2 linked regions of the Pedobacter ginsengisoli genome follow. Each later gene encodes a partner of the first gene's protein in a complex. Links are inferred from orthologs where the notes say so. Each region holds a gene or a part of one and is shown on either strand. Other genes may lie near its edges.

Region 1 (7,519 bases):
AAATAAAAAGAACGAGCCGGAATGGATGTTAGATTGGCGACTTAAAGCTTACAACCATTGGTTAAAGCTGGAAGAACCAAAATGGTCGAACGTTAAGTACCCTGAAATCAATTATCAGGATATAATATATTATGCGGCTCCAAAGCCTAAAAAGCAGCTGAACAGCCTTGATGAAGCCGATCCGGAATTACTCGCCACATTTGAGAAACTCGGAATCTCTCTGAACGAACAAAAAAGACTTACAGGAGTAGCGGTAGATGTGGTAATGGATAGCGTTTCTATAGCTACCTCATTTAAAGAACAACTTTCGGAAATAGGTGTAATCTTCTGCTCAATCAGCGAGGCAATACAACAGCATCCCGAGTTGGTAAAAAAACATCTTGGATCAGTAGTTCCCATGACCGACAATTATTTTGCGGCCTTAAACTCTGCAGTGTTTACCGATGGATCATTCTGTTATATTCCTAAGGGAGTACGTTGCCCAATGGAGCTTTCAACCTACTTCCGCATCAATACAGAAAATGCGGGGCAGTTTGAACGTACTTTAATTGTAGCCGAAGATGAAAGCTATGTAAGCTATCTTGAAGGATGTACCGCTCCAATGCGCGATGAAAACCAGTTACATGCGGCAGTGGTAGAACTGGTAGCACATACAAAGGCTGAGATCAAATATTCAACAGTACAAAATTGGTATCCAGGCGATAAGAACGGCATGGGCGGTATATACAACTTTGTAACCAAACGTGGTATTTGTAAGGGAGATAATTCTAAGATCTCGTGGACCCAGGTCGAAACCGGTTCAGCAATAACATGGAAATATCCTAGTGTAATTCTAAAAGGCGATCATTCCATTGGCGAGTTTTATTCAGTAGCATTTACAAATAACCATCAACAAGCAGATACGGGAACAAAAATGATTCACCTTGGCAAAAATACAAGGAGCAGAATCGTATCCAAAGGAATCTCTGCTGGCCATAGCCAAAACAGCTACAGAGGATTAGTCAGAGCCAGCAAACAGGCCACCAATGCACGTAATTATTCGCAATGCGATTCTTTATTGTTAGGTGATAAATGCGGTGCGCATACCTTTCCCTATATAGAAGTTAAAAATAAAACTGCAATTGTAGAACATGAGGCAACTACTTCAAAAATCGGAGAAGATCAGCTATTTTATTGCCAGCAAAGAGGCATTGATGCAGAAACTGCAGTAGCCCTTATTGTAAACGGCTTTGCCAAAGAAGTAATGAATCAGTTGCCAATGGAATTTGCCGTTGAAGCACAAAAACTACTGGCCATCAGCATGGAGGGCAGTGTAGGTTAAACAAAATTTATAAGAATTATGCTATCAGTAAAGAATATACACGCAAATATAGACGGAAGAGAAATTTTAAAAGGAATTAACCTGGATATTAAACCCGGTGAGGTACATGCTATTATGGGGCCAAATGGTTCAGGAAAAAGCACCCTGGCCTCTGTACTCGCGGGCAGAGAAGAATATGAAGTTACAGAAGGTGATGTTTCTTTTTTAGGTAAGGACCTGCTTGAGCTATCAACCGAAGATAGAGCCAGAGAAGGCTTATTTCTAGCCTTTCAATATCCTGTAGAAATACCAGGTGTAAGTACTACCAACTTTATAAAAGCTGCCGTAAACGAAAAGCGTAAATATCTTGGTCAGGAACCTCTAGATGCCGTTGCCTTTTTAAAGATGATGAAAGAAAAGATGGCCCTGGTTGAGATAGACCAGCGTTTATTAAGCCGTTCAATTAACGAGGGCTTCTCTGGCGGAGAGAAAAAACGTAACGAAGTTTTCCAAATGGCCATGCTTGAACCTAAACTTGCCATCATGGACGAGACTGATTCCGGTTTGGATATTGATGCACTTCGTATAGTTGCAAATGGCATCAACAAGCTCAGAAGTCCTGATCGTGCAATATTGCTGATCACTCATTATCAACGTCTGCTTGATTACATCCAGCCTGATTTTGTACATGTGCTTTACAAAGGCCGTATCGTTAAATCGGGCACCAAAGAGCTGGCACTTGAGCTGGAAGAAAAAGGATACGACTTTATTACTGATGATATTGATTTAGCTGCCAATTAGCAGCAGTCCATTTAAAAGACTTTACAATGAACAATATAACTTATTTTAAAGATCAGTTTGAACAGCTACAGGAAGCAAATCCTAAAGATACAATTGCCAGTTTAAGGCAAAACGGATTTGATGCATTTAATAAAGATGGAATTCCTACTTATCGTGATGAGGATTGGAAATATACAAATGTAAGCAGCCTGTTCGATAAGGAATATCAAATAGCAGAAAACTCTACAATTACTTTGGCGGATATTGATGCTATCAGATTACCTGGCTATAAACAAGCCAATGAACTCGTATTTGTAAACGGCCGTTTTATAGCCGATCTCTCTACCATCCGTTCAGACACTACAGACCTTATTGTTTTACCCCTTGAAGAAGCTGCCAAAAGCGAATATAAGGATGTTGTTGCGGCGCACCTAAACCAAAGTGGCAAGTACTTAAACGATGGTATCCAAGCTTTAAATACATCTTTTATCAATGGTGGTGTTTTCGTTCATGTCCTTAAAGGTAAAGAACCGGAGCATCCTGTTTATTGCTATCATATTTTAGATGCCAGGCAAAACCCGGCACTTGCACAACCAAGAAGTCTGATTTTGGTTGATGAAAGTAGCAGACTACAGTTAACAGAAAGCTATACTACCCTTGGCTTGTCAGATAGTTTTAACAACCAGGTTGTAGAAGTTGTGGTTAAAGAAAATGCTTACGTAGAGTATTATAAAATTCAAAACGACACGGCAAATGCCAGTCAGGTAAGCAGTACTCATATCAGGCAAATTGGTAGAAGTTATGTACATACAGTAACCATTACGCTTAGCGGGAATATTGTACGCAACAATATGAACCTGATACTTGATGCAACAGGTAGCGAGACCCATCTTTATGGTTTGTATTTTCTAAAGGGCAAAAGCCATGCAGACAACCATACCCTTATAGACAATTTAAAACCAAACTGCTTTAGCAATCAATTGTATAAGGGAATTGCTGATGATAACGCTACTGCCGTATTTAATGGTCGCATAATGGTTCAGCCAGATGCACAAAAAACCAATGCTTATCAAAGCAATAAAAACATTCTCTTGTCAGAAAATGCCACCATAAATACGAAACCGCAGCTTGAGATTTTTGCAGACGACGTTAAATGCTCACATGGATGCACTATAGGTCAGCTAGATGAAGAAGCAATGTTTTATTTAAGGGCAAGAGGCATCCCAAAAGAAAGTGCTGAAGTGCTTCTATTACAAGCTTTTGCTGCCGACATTGTTGACCAGATTAAGCCCGAACCTTTACGCGGTTACGTTTCTAAACTTATCTATGAACATTTAGCAATTCAATAATATGGCTATTTCAGATCTCAGACAGCAGTTCCCAATACTTAGCCGCACGGTTAAGGGCAAACCTTTGGTGTATTTCGATAATGCCGCTACCTCACAAAAACCGCAAGTTGTTATTGATGCACTTACGCATTATTATACGCATTACAACGCCAATATACACAGAGGCATCCATACCCTTGCAGAAGAAGCTACAATGGCTTACGAAGCTACCCGCCATACTGCACAAGAGTTTATAAACGCTGCATCTGAAGAAGAAATCATATTTACCCGAGGTACAACAGAAGGGATTAATCTGGTTGCTAATACCTGGGGCCGACAAAATATTATGCCCGGCGATGAAATCATTATTTCGGGCATGGAGCACCATTCCAACATCGTTCCATGGCAAATACTTTGCGAAGAAAAAGCTGCTGTTCTAAAGGTTATCCCCGTTAATGATAATGGGGAACTTTTAATGGATGCCTACAAAGCTTTACTTAGCAACAAAACAAAATTAGTGTCTGTTGTTCATGTTTCTAATTCATTAGGCACAGTTAATCCAATTAAAGAGGTCATCGAAGCAGCACATCAGGTTAATGCTAAAGTATTAATAGATGGAGCACAATCAGCTGTACATCTTGATATAGATGTACAGGAAATGGATTGCGATTTTTTTGCTTTCTCTGGCCATAAAGTATATGGCCCAACAGGTGTTGGTGTGCTTTACGGCAAGAAGGATTTACTACAAACAATGCCTGTTTTTCAGGGCGGCGGTGAAATGATCAAGGAAGTTACCTTCCAAAAAACTACATATAATGACCTGCCTTATAAATACGAAGCAGGCACACCTAATATAGCCGACACCATTGCATTAAAGGCTGCACTCGATTTTATTAAAGAAACGGGAAAATCTAACATAAGAGCTCACGAAGAAGAATTACTTACTTACGCCACAGCTCAACTGCAAGCAATTCCGGGCCTTACCATTATTGGTAATGCTAAAGAAAAAGTAAGTCTGGTGTCTTTTATCATTAAGAACATACACCCTCAGGATGTAGGTGTTTTACTGGACAATCAAGGAATTGCAGTTAGAACCGGCCATCACTGTACACAACCTTTAATGGCGCGTTTTGGCATTCCGGGTACCATAAGAGCATCCTTTGCCCTTTACAACCAAAAAGAAGAAGTAGATGCGCTGATTACAGGTTTGCATAAAACCATAAAAATGCTTTCATAATGAATATTAAGCCGATACATGAAATAGAAAAAGAGATAATTGAGGACTTTGCGCTGTTTGATTCCTGGGAAGACAAGTATGAGTATATTATTGACATGGGCAAAAAACTACCAGTCCTAGACGATGCGTACAAGCTTGATGAAAACAAAATAAAAGGATGCCAGAGTACCGTTTGGCTTGTAGCCTCTTATGAAGATGGCAGTGTATTTTTTAAAGCTGATAGCGATGCAGTAATTGTAAAAGGCCTGATCAGTATGCTTATAAAAGTACTATCCGGTCACAGCCCTGCAGAAATTATTGAGGCGCGACTAGATTTTATAACAGATATTGGCATGATGACTCATTTAGCACAGACCCGTTCTAACGGCTTACTATCAATGATAAAGCAAATGAAAAATTACGCTATCGCCTTCCAAACGGTTAGCACTCAAAAAACTGATCATAAATAAATTAAAAGATCATGGATAAAGAAGAATTAAAACAGAAAGTGATCGATTGCCTGCAAACCATTTACGATCCGGAAATTCCTGTAAGTATTTATGAACTGGGACTTATCTATGAAACAGAGATATTGCCCCCGCTCAACAACGTACAGATTGTAATGACACTTACAGCTCCCGGATGCCCTGCTGCACAATCTATCCCTTTAGAAGTAGAGCAAAAGGTAAAAGAAATTGATGGAGTAAATGAGGTTACTGTAATTGTAACCTGGGAACCGGCCTGGAACAGAGGCATGATGTCGGAAACAGCAAAGTTCGAATTAGGAATGATGTAATTATAATAAACAATGAAAATTACTGCTCAGGAAGAATATGGCTTAAGGATACTACTCCACATCGCCCGACATGGCGAAAAAGAAGGAGCAAGCATTCCTATGATTAGTGATGCAGAGGGGCTTTCTGCGGCTTACGTGGCGAAACTTACGCGTACCCTTCGCCTTGCGGGTTACATAAACAGCACACCAGGCAATAAAGGCGGATACATATTGGCTAAACCCGCCGAAGACATAAATATTAATCAGGTAATGAAGGTTCTTGGTGGTTCTCTATACAGCAATAAATTCTGTGAAGATTACTCAGGCGCCTTAAAACTATGCACCAACTCTGTAGATTGTTCTGTTCGTTCTTTATGGCAAATGATTCAAATGTCAGTTGATCAGTTATTGAACAATATTTCATTAAAGGAACTTATCAGCACTGAACAAGAATCTAACCTTCAGATAATTAACAAAATAAACGCCTTAAAAATGGCTAAACTCTAAAATGTAAAAGGGCGGCAAACTATAAAGTTGCCGCCCTTTTACATTTTATCAATTTACACTAAAGGTTCTTCATACTTATTGCTTTTAAGCGAGCAGAAGGCTCTGTAAACACAAAATAAACATTGTATTTACCTTTAAGCGATTCAATATCAGCAACTGTATTTAAACTACCGCTTTCTTTCGAAGATGACTGACCTATAAGTTTTCCGTCAGGTGAATCAATACGAACCTCAATTTTACCTGTCGATGTCTTATCAGCACCAACAAATTCAATCTTCTTAATATCCGTTAAGTCAACTTTATTTAGTTGCAGATAAGCACCTTTAACCTTAGCAGTTGCTACAGATTTATTGTCGTTAAAGCTAACTTCACTAGCGTTATCCGTATTGTTAACAAGTACATAAGGATGGCGCAATACAACAATATCCTCTCCAAACTGTGCAGGAGCTAACTTGGTACCATGATCTTTATAAGCAGCTCTAAAAATAAAGCTTCCTTTGTTTGGCTGGTCTGGTTGCACATTTGTAGTGTAAGAACCAGTAACCGGCAACGATTTCTGTGCAGTTTTCTTTTCGCTAAAACTCAATACATATTTAACAATAGAATTTACTTCAGCGGTCGACATTGATGAATGTGCAGGCATCATTGCATCACCCCATACACCTGAACCACCGTCAATAACTTTTTTGGTAAGCCTTCCTTCTGCAGTTTTATCTCCTTTATACTTTAAAGCCACTTCGGTAAATGATGGGCCTAAAGATTTAGTATCTACAGCATGGCAAGCATTACAGTCACTTTTCTTGATTAAAGCTTTTGCTTTAGCATACTGAGCAGAAACATCAAACTGATTCTGATTTTGCGCAACAACAGTTAAATCATATCCCTCAGACAAGTAATTGATGGCTACAGAAACCTGAGAAGCAGGTATCCTTTTATCAGCCAGGCTTCCATCCTCTTTATCTGTAACACTAACAGCATAATTGATTATACTGGCAGGGAAATAAAAGCTTGAATTTCCTTTTGTAAAGTTAAACTTAACTACAGGCGTTGCATTTCCGGCCACAAGCTCCAGCGATTTGCTATTTTTTGCGCCATGCGGATCAGTAACCGTAAGCGTAGCTTTGTAAACACCGGCTGCTGCAAGCTGTACCTCAGGATTAGCAGTTTTAAATGTTTGCTTTAACACACCACCTTTAGTAATTTTCCATTCGTATTTTAATACATCGCCATCACTATCAGTTGTACCTGCCGAAGATAATTTAACTTTTAATGGTAAAGCTCCAGCTGTTTTATTTGCTGCAACCTGTACCTGAGGTTTACGGTTACCGCCATTAAACTCAATTTTAATTAACTCTGCTTCCGGATTATCCTTAAAGTACCCATTTCCGTATTCAAGCACATATAAACTACCGTCAGGGCCAAACTTCATATCAATAGGCCCCCTTAATGTAAGTTCCGGCAAGAAACGTTCCATAGATTTGTACATGCCGTTTTCATCAAAAGTTACAGCCAATATCCAGCCACGCACCCAATCAGTAATTAACCATTTACCCTCATAATATGCAGGAAACAGATACTTAGCATTTGCAAAATCAGATTTATGAAATACCGGA
Region 2 (7,573 bases), 1.9 Mb from region 1 along the record:
GCCAGCCGTAATCATGCCTTTGGGTGGGTTGCTGAAGAAGCTGTTGATTACTCACGTGAACAAGTAGCCAAATTAATTGGCTGTACAGAAAAAGAAATCATTTTTACTTCGGGTGCTACAGAGGCCGACAATCTTGGAATAAAAGGTGTTTTTGAGATGTATCAGGATAAGGGTAATCATATCATTACTGCTACAACTGAACACAAAGCTGTATTAGATACTTGTAAACATCTGGAAAAATCTGGTGCAAAGGTTACTTATCTTAAGGTTAAAGAAGATGGCCTTATTGATCTTCAGGAACTTGAAGCAGCAATGACTGATCAAACGATTCTTGTAACCATTATGTATGGAAACAATGAAATAGGCGTTGTTCAACCAATAAAAGAAATATCTGCAATTGCTCATAAATATGGCGCATTATTTATGACAGATGCTACCCAGGCAGTTGGTAAAATCCCTGTTGATGTAAATGCTGATGGCATTGATCTTATGGCATTTTCTGCTCACAAAATGTATGGTCCTAAGGGAGTAGGTGTACTTTACGTACGTCGTAAAAATCCAAGGGTTAAGGTTACCGCACAAATGGATGGCGGCGGCCACGAACGTGGTATGCGTTCGGGTACATTGAACGTACCTGGTATTGTTGGTCTTGGTAAAGCTTGTGAACTTTGTCGTTTAGAGATGGATAGTGAAGCTAAACGCTTATCTGGTTTAAGAGATAAACTTGAATCCTCATTAGCTCAAATGGAAGAAAGTTATGTAAATGGTAACGTTGAACACCGCTTACCTCATGTTGCCAACATTTCATTCAAATATGTTGAAGGTGAGGGTTTAATGATGGCTATGAAAGACCTTGCCGTTTCATCTGGCTCTGCTTGTACTTCAGCGTCTTTAGAACCATCTTATGTTTTAAAAAGCCTGGGATTGTCGGATGATCTTGCTCACTCTTCTATCCGTTTTGGATTAGGTCGTTTTACAACAGAAGAAGAAATTGACTATGCAATAGAAAACACCAAAAAAGCAGTGAACCACCTTAGAGACCTTTCTCCACTTTGGGAAATGTTTAAAGATGGTATTGACTTAAGTAAAATTGAGTGGGCTGAACACTAATGATAAGTATGATTTTGGATTTACGAATTACGATTTCAATCTAAAGTCAAAATATAAAAGATAAAATTTAAAAGGTTTTGGAGATCGTAAATCTGAAATCATAAATCAAGAATAAGATGGCATATTCAGAAAAAGTAATGGAACACTATACCAACCCTAGAAATGTTGGTACTTTAGATAAAGATAGTAAATCGGTTGGAACAGGCCTTGTTGGTGCACCTGAGTGCGGCGACGTTATGCGTTTACAAATTGAGGTTGATGATAACAACGTAATCACAGATGCTAAATTCAAAACATTTGGATGTGGATCTGCAATTGCATCATCTTCACTTGCAACTGAATGGTTAAAAGGGAAAACTGTTGATGAGGCATTAGCAATTGACAATATGGATATTGTTGAAGAATTAGCGCTACCTCCGGTAAAAATCCACTGTTCAGTATTAGCTGAGGATGCTATTAAATCAGCAATTAACGATTATCGCGTTAAAAACGGGATGGAACCATTTGAGTTAGCTAAATCTCATCACTAAGTAGTGTATGGAGTACTGCAATCAGCAGAATTACTTTATACTAACTGCTAAATATTATTAAAATGATTACAATAACAGAGAAAGCAAAGAATAAAATTGATCACCTTATGCAAGATGGGCATATGGATAACAGCTATTTCTTGCGCGTTTCAGTTAAAGGTGGTGGCTGTTCAGGATTATCATATAATCTGGACTTTGATAACGAAGAACAAAAAGGAGATCAGTTTTTTGAGGACAAGGGTATTAAAATAGCCCTGGATATGAAGTCCTTCTTATATCTGGCTGGTACTGAACTTGATTTTTCTGATGGTTTAAATGGAAAAGGCTTTAATTTTAACAACCCAAATGCCAGTCGTTCTTGTGGTTGCGGAGAGAGTTTTTCTGTTTAACATACATTTCACTATATTTGTAGAGGGCGCTTTTAGCGCCCTTTTTTATTATCAAAATGTGCCTTGCAATGCTGGTTGCATTTTTAAAAGGAAAAGTTTATCATTGCTTTAACAAGCTAACCAATCATACAATATGGTATCATTCAACGAGTCTTCTACAGTTCCCAGTTTACTGCGAAATGTAGTTGAAAATATTCACAAACCGGAAGAGACCTTTCTTATAGACAAAAAGAGTTCAGAATGGGAAGAAATATCGTTCAAAGAAACTCTTGACAATGCAGATGCGGTTTCATTGTTCTTTTTAAATAAAGGAATAAAAAAAGGTGACAGAATGGGACTAATGATAGAGAACTCACCAGAATATGTTTATTATGATCAGGGAATACAACAGATTGGAGCTATCAATACATCAATATATCCTACCCTTTCTGAACATGAAGTAGAATATATCATTAATGATTCTGGTATCAAAGCTATCTTAGTTGGGAATACCTTCCTTTATAAAAAAATTCTTAAAATTTCTGGTAACTGCAGACAACTAAACTACATAATCCCTGCTTTTGCAGAATACACAAAAGTTACTGTTCCGGAAGATTTTAATGCGGAAATTATTAGCTTTGAAGAAGTACTTAATGCCAAAAAAAACCTTACAGCTGACAAACTAACGGAGATACAAGAGATAAGGAACTCGCTAACCCCTTCAGATATATCAGCATTGATTTACACCTCTGGAACTACCGGCACCCCTAAGGGAGTGATGCTTTCACACAGCAATTTTGTTGAGAATGTAAAAGTTTGCCTGCAACAGATTCCTGTTATTGATGAAACTGAAACCTTCTTATCTTTTTTGCCATTATCACATGTTTTTGAACGTACTGCAACTTACCATGTTTGCTGTGCTCAGGGATGCAAAATTGCCTTTGCTCAAAGTTTAGAGCTCCTGGCAAAAAATATGGGCGAAATAAAACCCACAGTAATGAATTGTGTTCCAAGGCTATTAGAAAGGATTCACGATAAAGCGATAAAAAGTGGGACAGCCGGCGACGGACTAAAGTCTAAAATTTTTCTTTGGGCACTTGAAACAGGGAAAAATTATCGTCACGAAAAAGAAAAAGGAAAAACTCCCGGTATATTTCTTTCTATGAAACGCTCAATCGCCGAGAAACTTGTTTTCAGCAAAATAAAAGAGAAAACAGGGGGCAGATTAAAATTTATGATTTCGGGCGGAGCAGCCTTACCTAAAAATGTTGGCGAATTCTTTGGAAACCTTGACATAAAAATACTTGAAGGATTTGGATTAACGGAGACTTCGCCAGTTATGTCGGTAACTGAATACCACCGACAGGTGTATGGAACAGTTGGACGCGTAATTCCAGGCATTGAAATTGGAATTCAGGATGTTGAAACCAAAGAAATGATTAATATCCAAACACATGAATCTTTTGATCCAAATTTTGAGTGTGCTGAAGGAGAAATTATAGTTAGAGGCCATTGTGTTATGCAGGGCTATTTTAACAAGCCAGCTGAAACCGCTGAAGCTATTGACAAACACAATTGGTTCCATACAGGTGATATTGGGAGATTTTACAAAGGGAATTTACAAATTACAGATCGATTAAAAAACATGATCGTAAATGCTTATGGGAAAAATGTTTATCCTACTCCTGTAGAGAATATATACCTTAAAAGCCTTAAAATAGATCAGCTATTTTTAATTGGGGACAAAAGAGAATACCTTACTGCTATCATTATTCCCAACAAAGAAAATCTTCAAGAAAGATTTAAACTTCCTGAATCATTTTTTCAAAAGCCTGAGCCATTTATTATAGAAAAAGAAATTATAGATTGGATAGGACAGGATATTAAAAAACTTTCTGGAGAACTTGCAAAATTCGAACGAATCAAGAATTTTAAAGTTAAGCGTAATCCTTTTAGTATTGAAGAGGGTGAAATAACACCAACTTTAAAAGCTAAAAGAAAAGTTCTTGAAAAAAAATATGCAGAAACTATTAACCAGATGTATAATGAGTCTGTTGATGCAGATTAATATACTTTCAACACCTAATTTGTTTTGCAGTGAATATTCCTATTTAATACAAGTAAAAAAATGCTGCAAATACCTATTTTTGCATAATTTCAAAATACAATACAAATAAAACTATACGGCTCAATGCCGGATATAAAAGATATATGAGTACAGGACTATCAGAATTAGAATTATTGCGCCGTAATTCACTAAATCAGTTACGTGAATTAGGGATAAACCCCTACCCTGCAGAAGCATTTGAGATAAATGCTTCTGCAGCCGATATTTTAGCAAACTACGAGCGAGACAAAACTGCATATAAGAACATTAGTATAGCTGGTAGGATAATGACACGTCGTATTATGGGAAGTGCTTCATTTGTTGAAATACAAGATTCTACAGGAAGAATACAGGTTTATATAAAGAGAGATGATATTTGTCCGGATGAAGACAAATCTCTTTACAATACTGTTTTCAAAAAACTACTTGATTTAGGAGATTTTATAGGTATTAAAGGTTACGTTTTTACCACTCAAACAGGTGAAATTTCTGTTCATGTTACAGAGTTTAAGCTACTTTCAAAAGCTTTAAAACCTTTGCCTATAGTTAAGCGCGATGAAGAGGGTAATATATATGATGGATTTACTGATCCTGAATTACGTTACAGACAACGCTATGTTGATTTAACGGTAAATCCGGGTTTTAAACAGATCTTTATCAATCGATCTAAAGTTATCAATACTATGAGAAATTATTTTGATAACCAAGGCTGGATGGAAGTAGAAACGCCAATACTACAACCTATTCATGGTGGTGCTGCTGCCCGTCCTTTCAATACGCATCATAATACTTTAGATATGCCGCTATACCTTCGTATAGCAAATGAGCTTTATTTAAAAAGACTTATTGTAGCAGGATTTGATGGAGTATATGAGTTTGGTAAGATGTTCAGAAATGAGGGTATGGACCGCACGCATAATCCAGAGTTCACCTCTATGGAAATCTATGTGGCTTATAAAGATTATATCTGGATGATGAGTATGGTAGAAGAATGCCTTGAAAAAGTAGCAGAAACTATTCATGGCTCTGCGGTTGTGAAGGTCGGCGAACATGAAATCAACTTTGAAGGACCATATGAGAAATTGACAATGTATGAGTCTATTCAAAAATATACTGGCATAGATGTTTCTAACATGACCGAAGAGGAACTGAAAGAAACTTGCAAAAGTTTAAATGTTGAAATAGATGATTCTATGGGCCGGGGAAAACTTATAGATGAACTATTTAGTGAGAAGGTTGAAGCTAACCTAATCCAACCTACTTATATTACTGACTATCCTTTAGAGATGACCCCGCTTGCTAAAAAACACAGAAGCAAAGAAGGCTTGGTAGAAAGGTTCGAATTGTTTGTAATGGGCAAAGAAATTGCAAATGCTTATTCAGAGCTTAATGACCCAATTGATCAAAGAGAACGTTTTGAAGATCAATTGAAATTAGCAGCCAGGGGTGATGATGAAGCAATGGCTATGGATGACGATTTTATCCGTGCTCTTGAGTATGGGATGCCTCCAACCTCAGGTTTAGGAATAGGAATAGACAGATTAGTAATGTTGATGACTAACCAATCTACTATCCAGGAGGTATTGTTCTTCCCTCAAATGAGGCCTGAGAAAAAAGCAAAGGTAACCACCGATGAAGATTTCGTAAGTGCAGGCGTTCCTGCTGAATGGGTTCAGGTGATTAGAAAAATGGGAATCAATACAATTGAAGAGTTAAAAGGAGCTAATCCAAACAAGGTTTTCAATGATCTTGGGGGATGCGTAAGAAACTTAAACTGGAATTAACCATGCCTTCAAAAGAAGACGTAACCGCTTGGTTTTCTTAACATAGAGATAACACAAACTTAAAGGCCTGCTACATAAAATCTTAGCAGGCCTTTTCTATTTTTAGGGCGTATTAAAATTGATAAATTATGAATAGCTCAAGCCTTGAAATAACAGAAAAAGAATACTGTATAAAGCTAAGTAAAGAAGCATTTGATTTGACTTTAATCCGTCAGCTAATTACAAGAATACAGTCAGAACAATTGTTCTTTAGCAGAAAGAAAGATTATCTTGAAGATGATATCATCAGCAGAACTTCGGAACACTATGAACCAAATGAGAACTTTGACAGATTAAGCGAAAAATAAAAAGCCACATTTGCATGTGGCTTTAAGTTTCTCTTATCTGTATCGTACCTGTTGTTGTCTATCCATCATTCCAAGCTGATCCTTCATTTGTTTTATCTGATCAGCAAGTAGCTTATTCTTATCTGCCTTCTTTGCTTCAGTCAGATACATTTGTGCTTCTCTCTTATTTCTTTTTGCCATAGATATTCCAGCTAAACTTAATTTAGCTAAGGCAATATTATGATCCATATGCAGACCTAAAGAAAGTGCTTTCTTAAAATATTTTTCTGACTGCATAGGAGCCTTTCTAGACTCAATAAGACCAATCAAAAGATTATAATAGCCCTGTTGAACCCGAATTAATTGCTTTTCATAATTGGTAATTCTTTTTAAGAAGGCTTCGGCCTTAACCATGTTGTCCTTTCTTAAAAACCACTGAGCAAGCAGCATATTCTCATTATAAAAATAGGTTACAAGAATTAGGATACCAATAAAAACACCAAGAATACCCCATCCCCAGAAACTGAAAAACATAAGTGCTATAGAAGCTCCCAACACAACAAAACCTAAAATAAGACGAACTATATTTGGCATATCCTTTTATATTTTTTTTGCAAATATCGTGTTTAAATACCAAAAAACAGATTTAAAATTATAATTTAAACAAAAAAGAAATCATGTTCCTTTCATGTTTTACCTAAAGATTTTCAAAATATGAATAGATTTACAAATCTTTAATTATGGAAACCACAGCGCCGCATATTAATAAGCAAGTAGAAGATTCCTCAACTGGCGAAATCATTCTATTAAATACCTGTACCCGTGATGCTATAACAACATTTCCATCTATGAGGAAAATGTATGACAATGGGTACTCAAAATATATTCCTGAATCTGGTGCTTTAAACGAAATAGAGCTTTTATTAAAAGGCAAAACTATTACCATTGTTTTAGGAACATGGTGCGGTGATAGCCGTGAACAATTACCCCATTTTCTAAAAACGACAGATGCATCGTCGCTTGATAAAAAAGACATAACTTTTATCTGTGTAGATAGAACAAAAAAAGCGGAAAATGGGTCATTAGAGAACTTAAATATAGATCGTGTACCAACCTTTATTATTTATGACGATGAAAAAGAGCTCGGTCGGATTATTGAAAAACCAATTATAAGTATTGAAGAAGATTTGGCACTTATATTATCAAAAAACTAAATATGTCGATTACTTTAGAGAAGAGCTGGCTTAAAGAACTAGATGCCGAATTTGAAAAGAGCTATATGAAAGATCTAAAAACTTTCTTACAGCAGGAAAAGCAAAAAGGCATCACAGTATACCCTAAGGGATCA

What was found.
Region 2: the proteins of CPT03_RS10575 (region 1) and iscU are in contact, whole or in part, in a solved structure (PDB 5XT5), measured with the Bacillus subtilis proteins. The link is inferred for Pedobacter ginsengisoli from one-to-one orthologs.

The regions. Positions count from the first base shown.
Region 1 is NZ_CP024091.1:2,567,258-2,574,776, forward strand. The notes cover bases 2,659-5,537. They hold CPT03_RS10575 (cysteine desulfurase), read left to right. Parts: upstream 2,659-3,430; coding sequence 3,431-4,645; downstream 4,646-5,537. Other genes in these bases: sufD (Fe-S cluster assembly protein SufD), read left to right, coding at 2,659-3,429; CPT03_RS10580 (SufE family protein), read left to right, coding at 4,645-5,094; CPT03_RS10585 (iron-sulfur cluster assembly protein), read left to right, coding at 5,106-5,420; CPT03_RS10590 (RrF2 family transcriptional regulator), read left to right, coding at 5,433-5,537. In the rest of the region: Fe-S cluster assembly protein SufB, read left to right, coding at 1-1,321; Fe-S cluster assembly ATPase SufC, read left to right, coding at 1,340-2,101; more of sufD, read left to right, coding at 2,128-2,658; more of CPT03_RS10590, read left to right, coding at 5,538-5,906; CPT03_RS10595 (PQQ-dependent sugar dehydrogenase), read right to left, coding at 5,965-7,519. UniProt on the Bacillus subtilis protein: Type II cysteine desulfurase that acts as the initial step in the SUF-like Fe-S cluster assembly pathway.
Region 2 is NZ_CP024091.1:678,696-686,268, reverse strand. Bases 1-2,933 are described here. They hold iscU (Fe-S cluster assembly scaffold IscU), read left to right. Parts: upstream 1-1,226; coding sequence 1,227-1,640; downstream 1,641-2,933. Other genes in these bases: CPT03_RS02785 (AMP-dependent synthetase/ligase), read left to right, coding at 2,163-2,933; CPT03_RS02790 (HesB/IscA family protein), read left to right, coding at 1,703-2,029; CPT03_RS02800 (IscS subfamily cysteine desulfurase), read left to right, coding at 1-1,110. Also shown: more of CPT03_RS02785, read left to right, coding at 2,934-4,076; CPT03_RS02775 (hypothetical protein), read left to right, coding at 6,028-6,246; CPT03_RS02770 (hypothetical protein), read right to left, coding at 6,280-6,819; CPT03_RS02765 (thioredoxin family protein), read left to right, coding at 6,966-7,439; ung (uracil-DNA glycosylase), read left to right, coding at 7,442-7,573. UniProt on the Bacillus subtilis protein: Part of the SUF-like system that mediates the biosynthesis of iron-sulfur (Fe-S) clusters. Acts as a sulfurtransferase and thus transfers sulfur from SufS to SufB.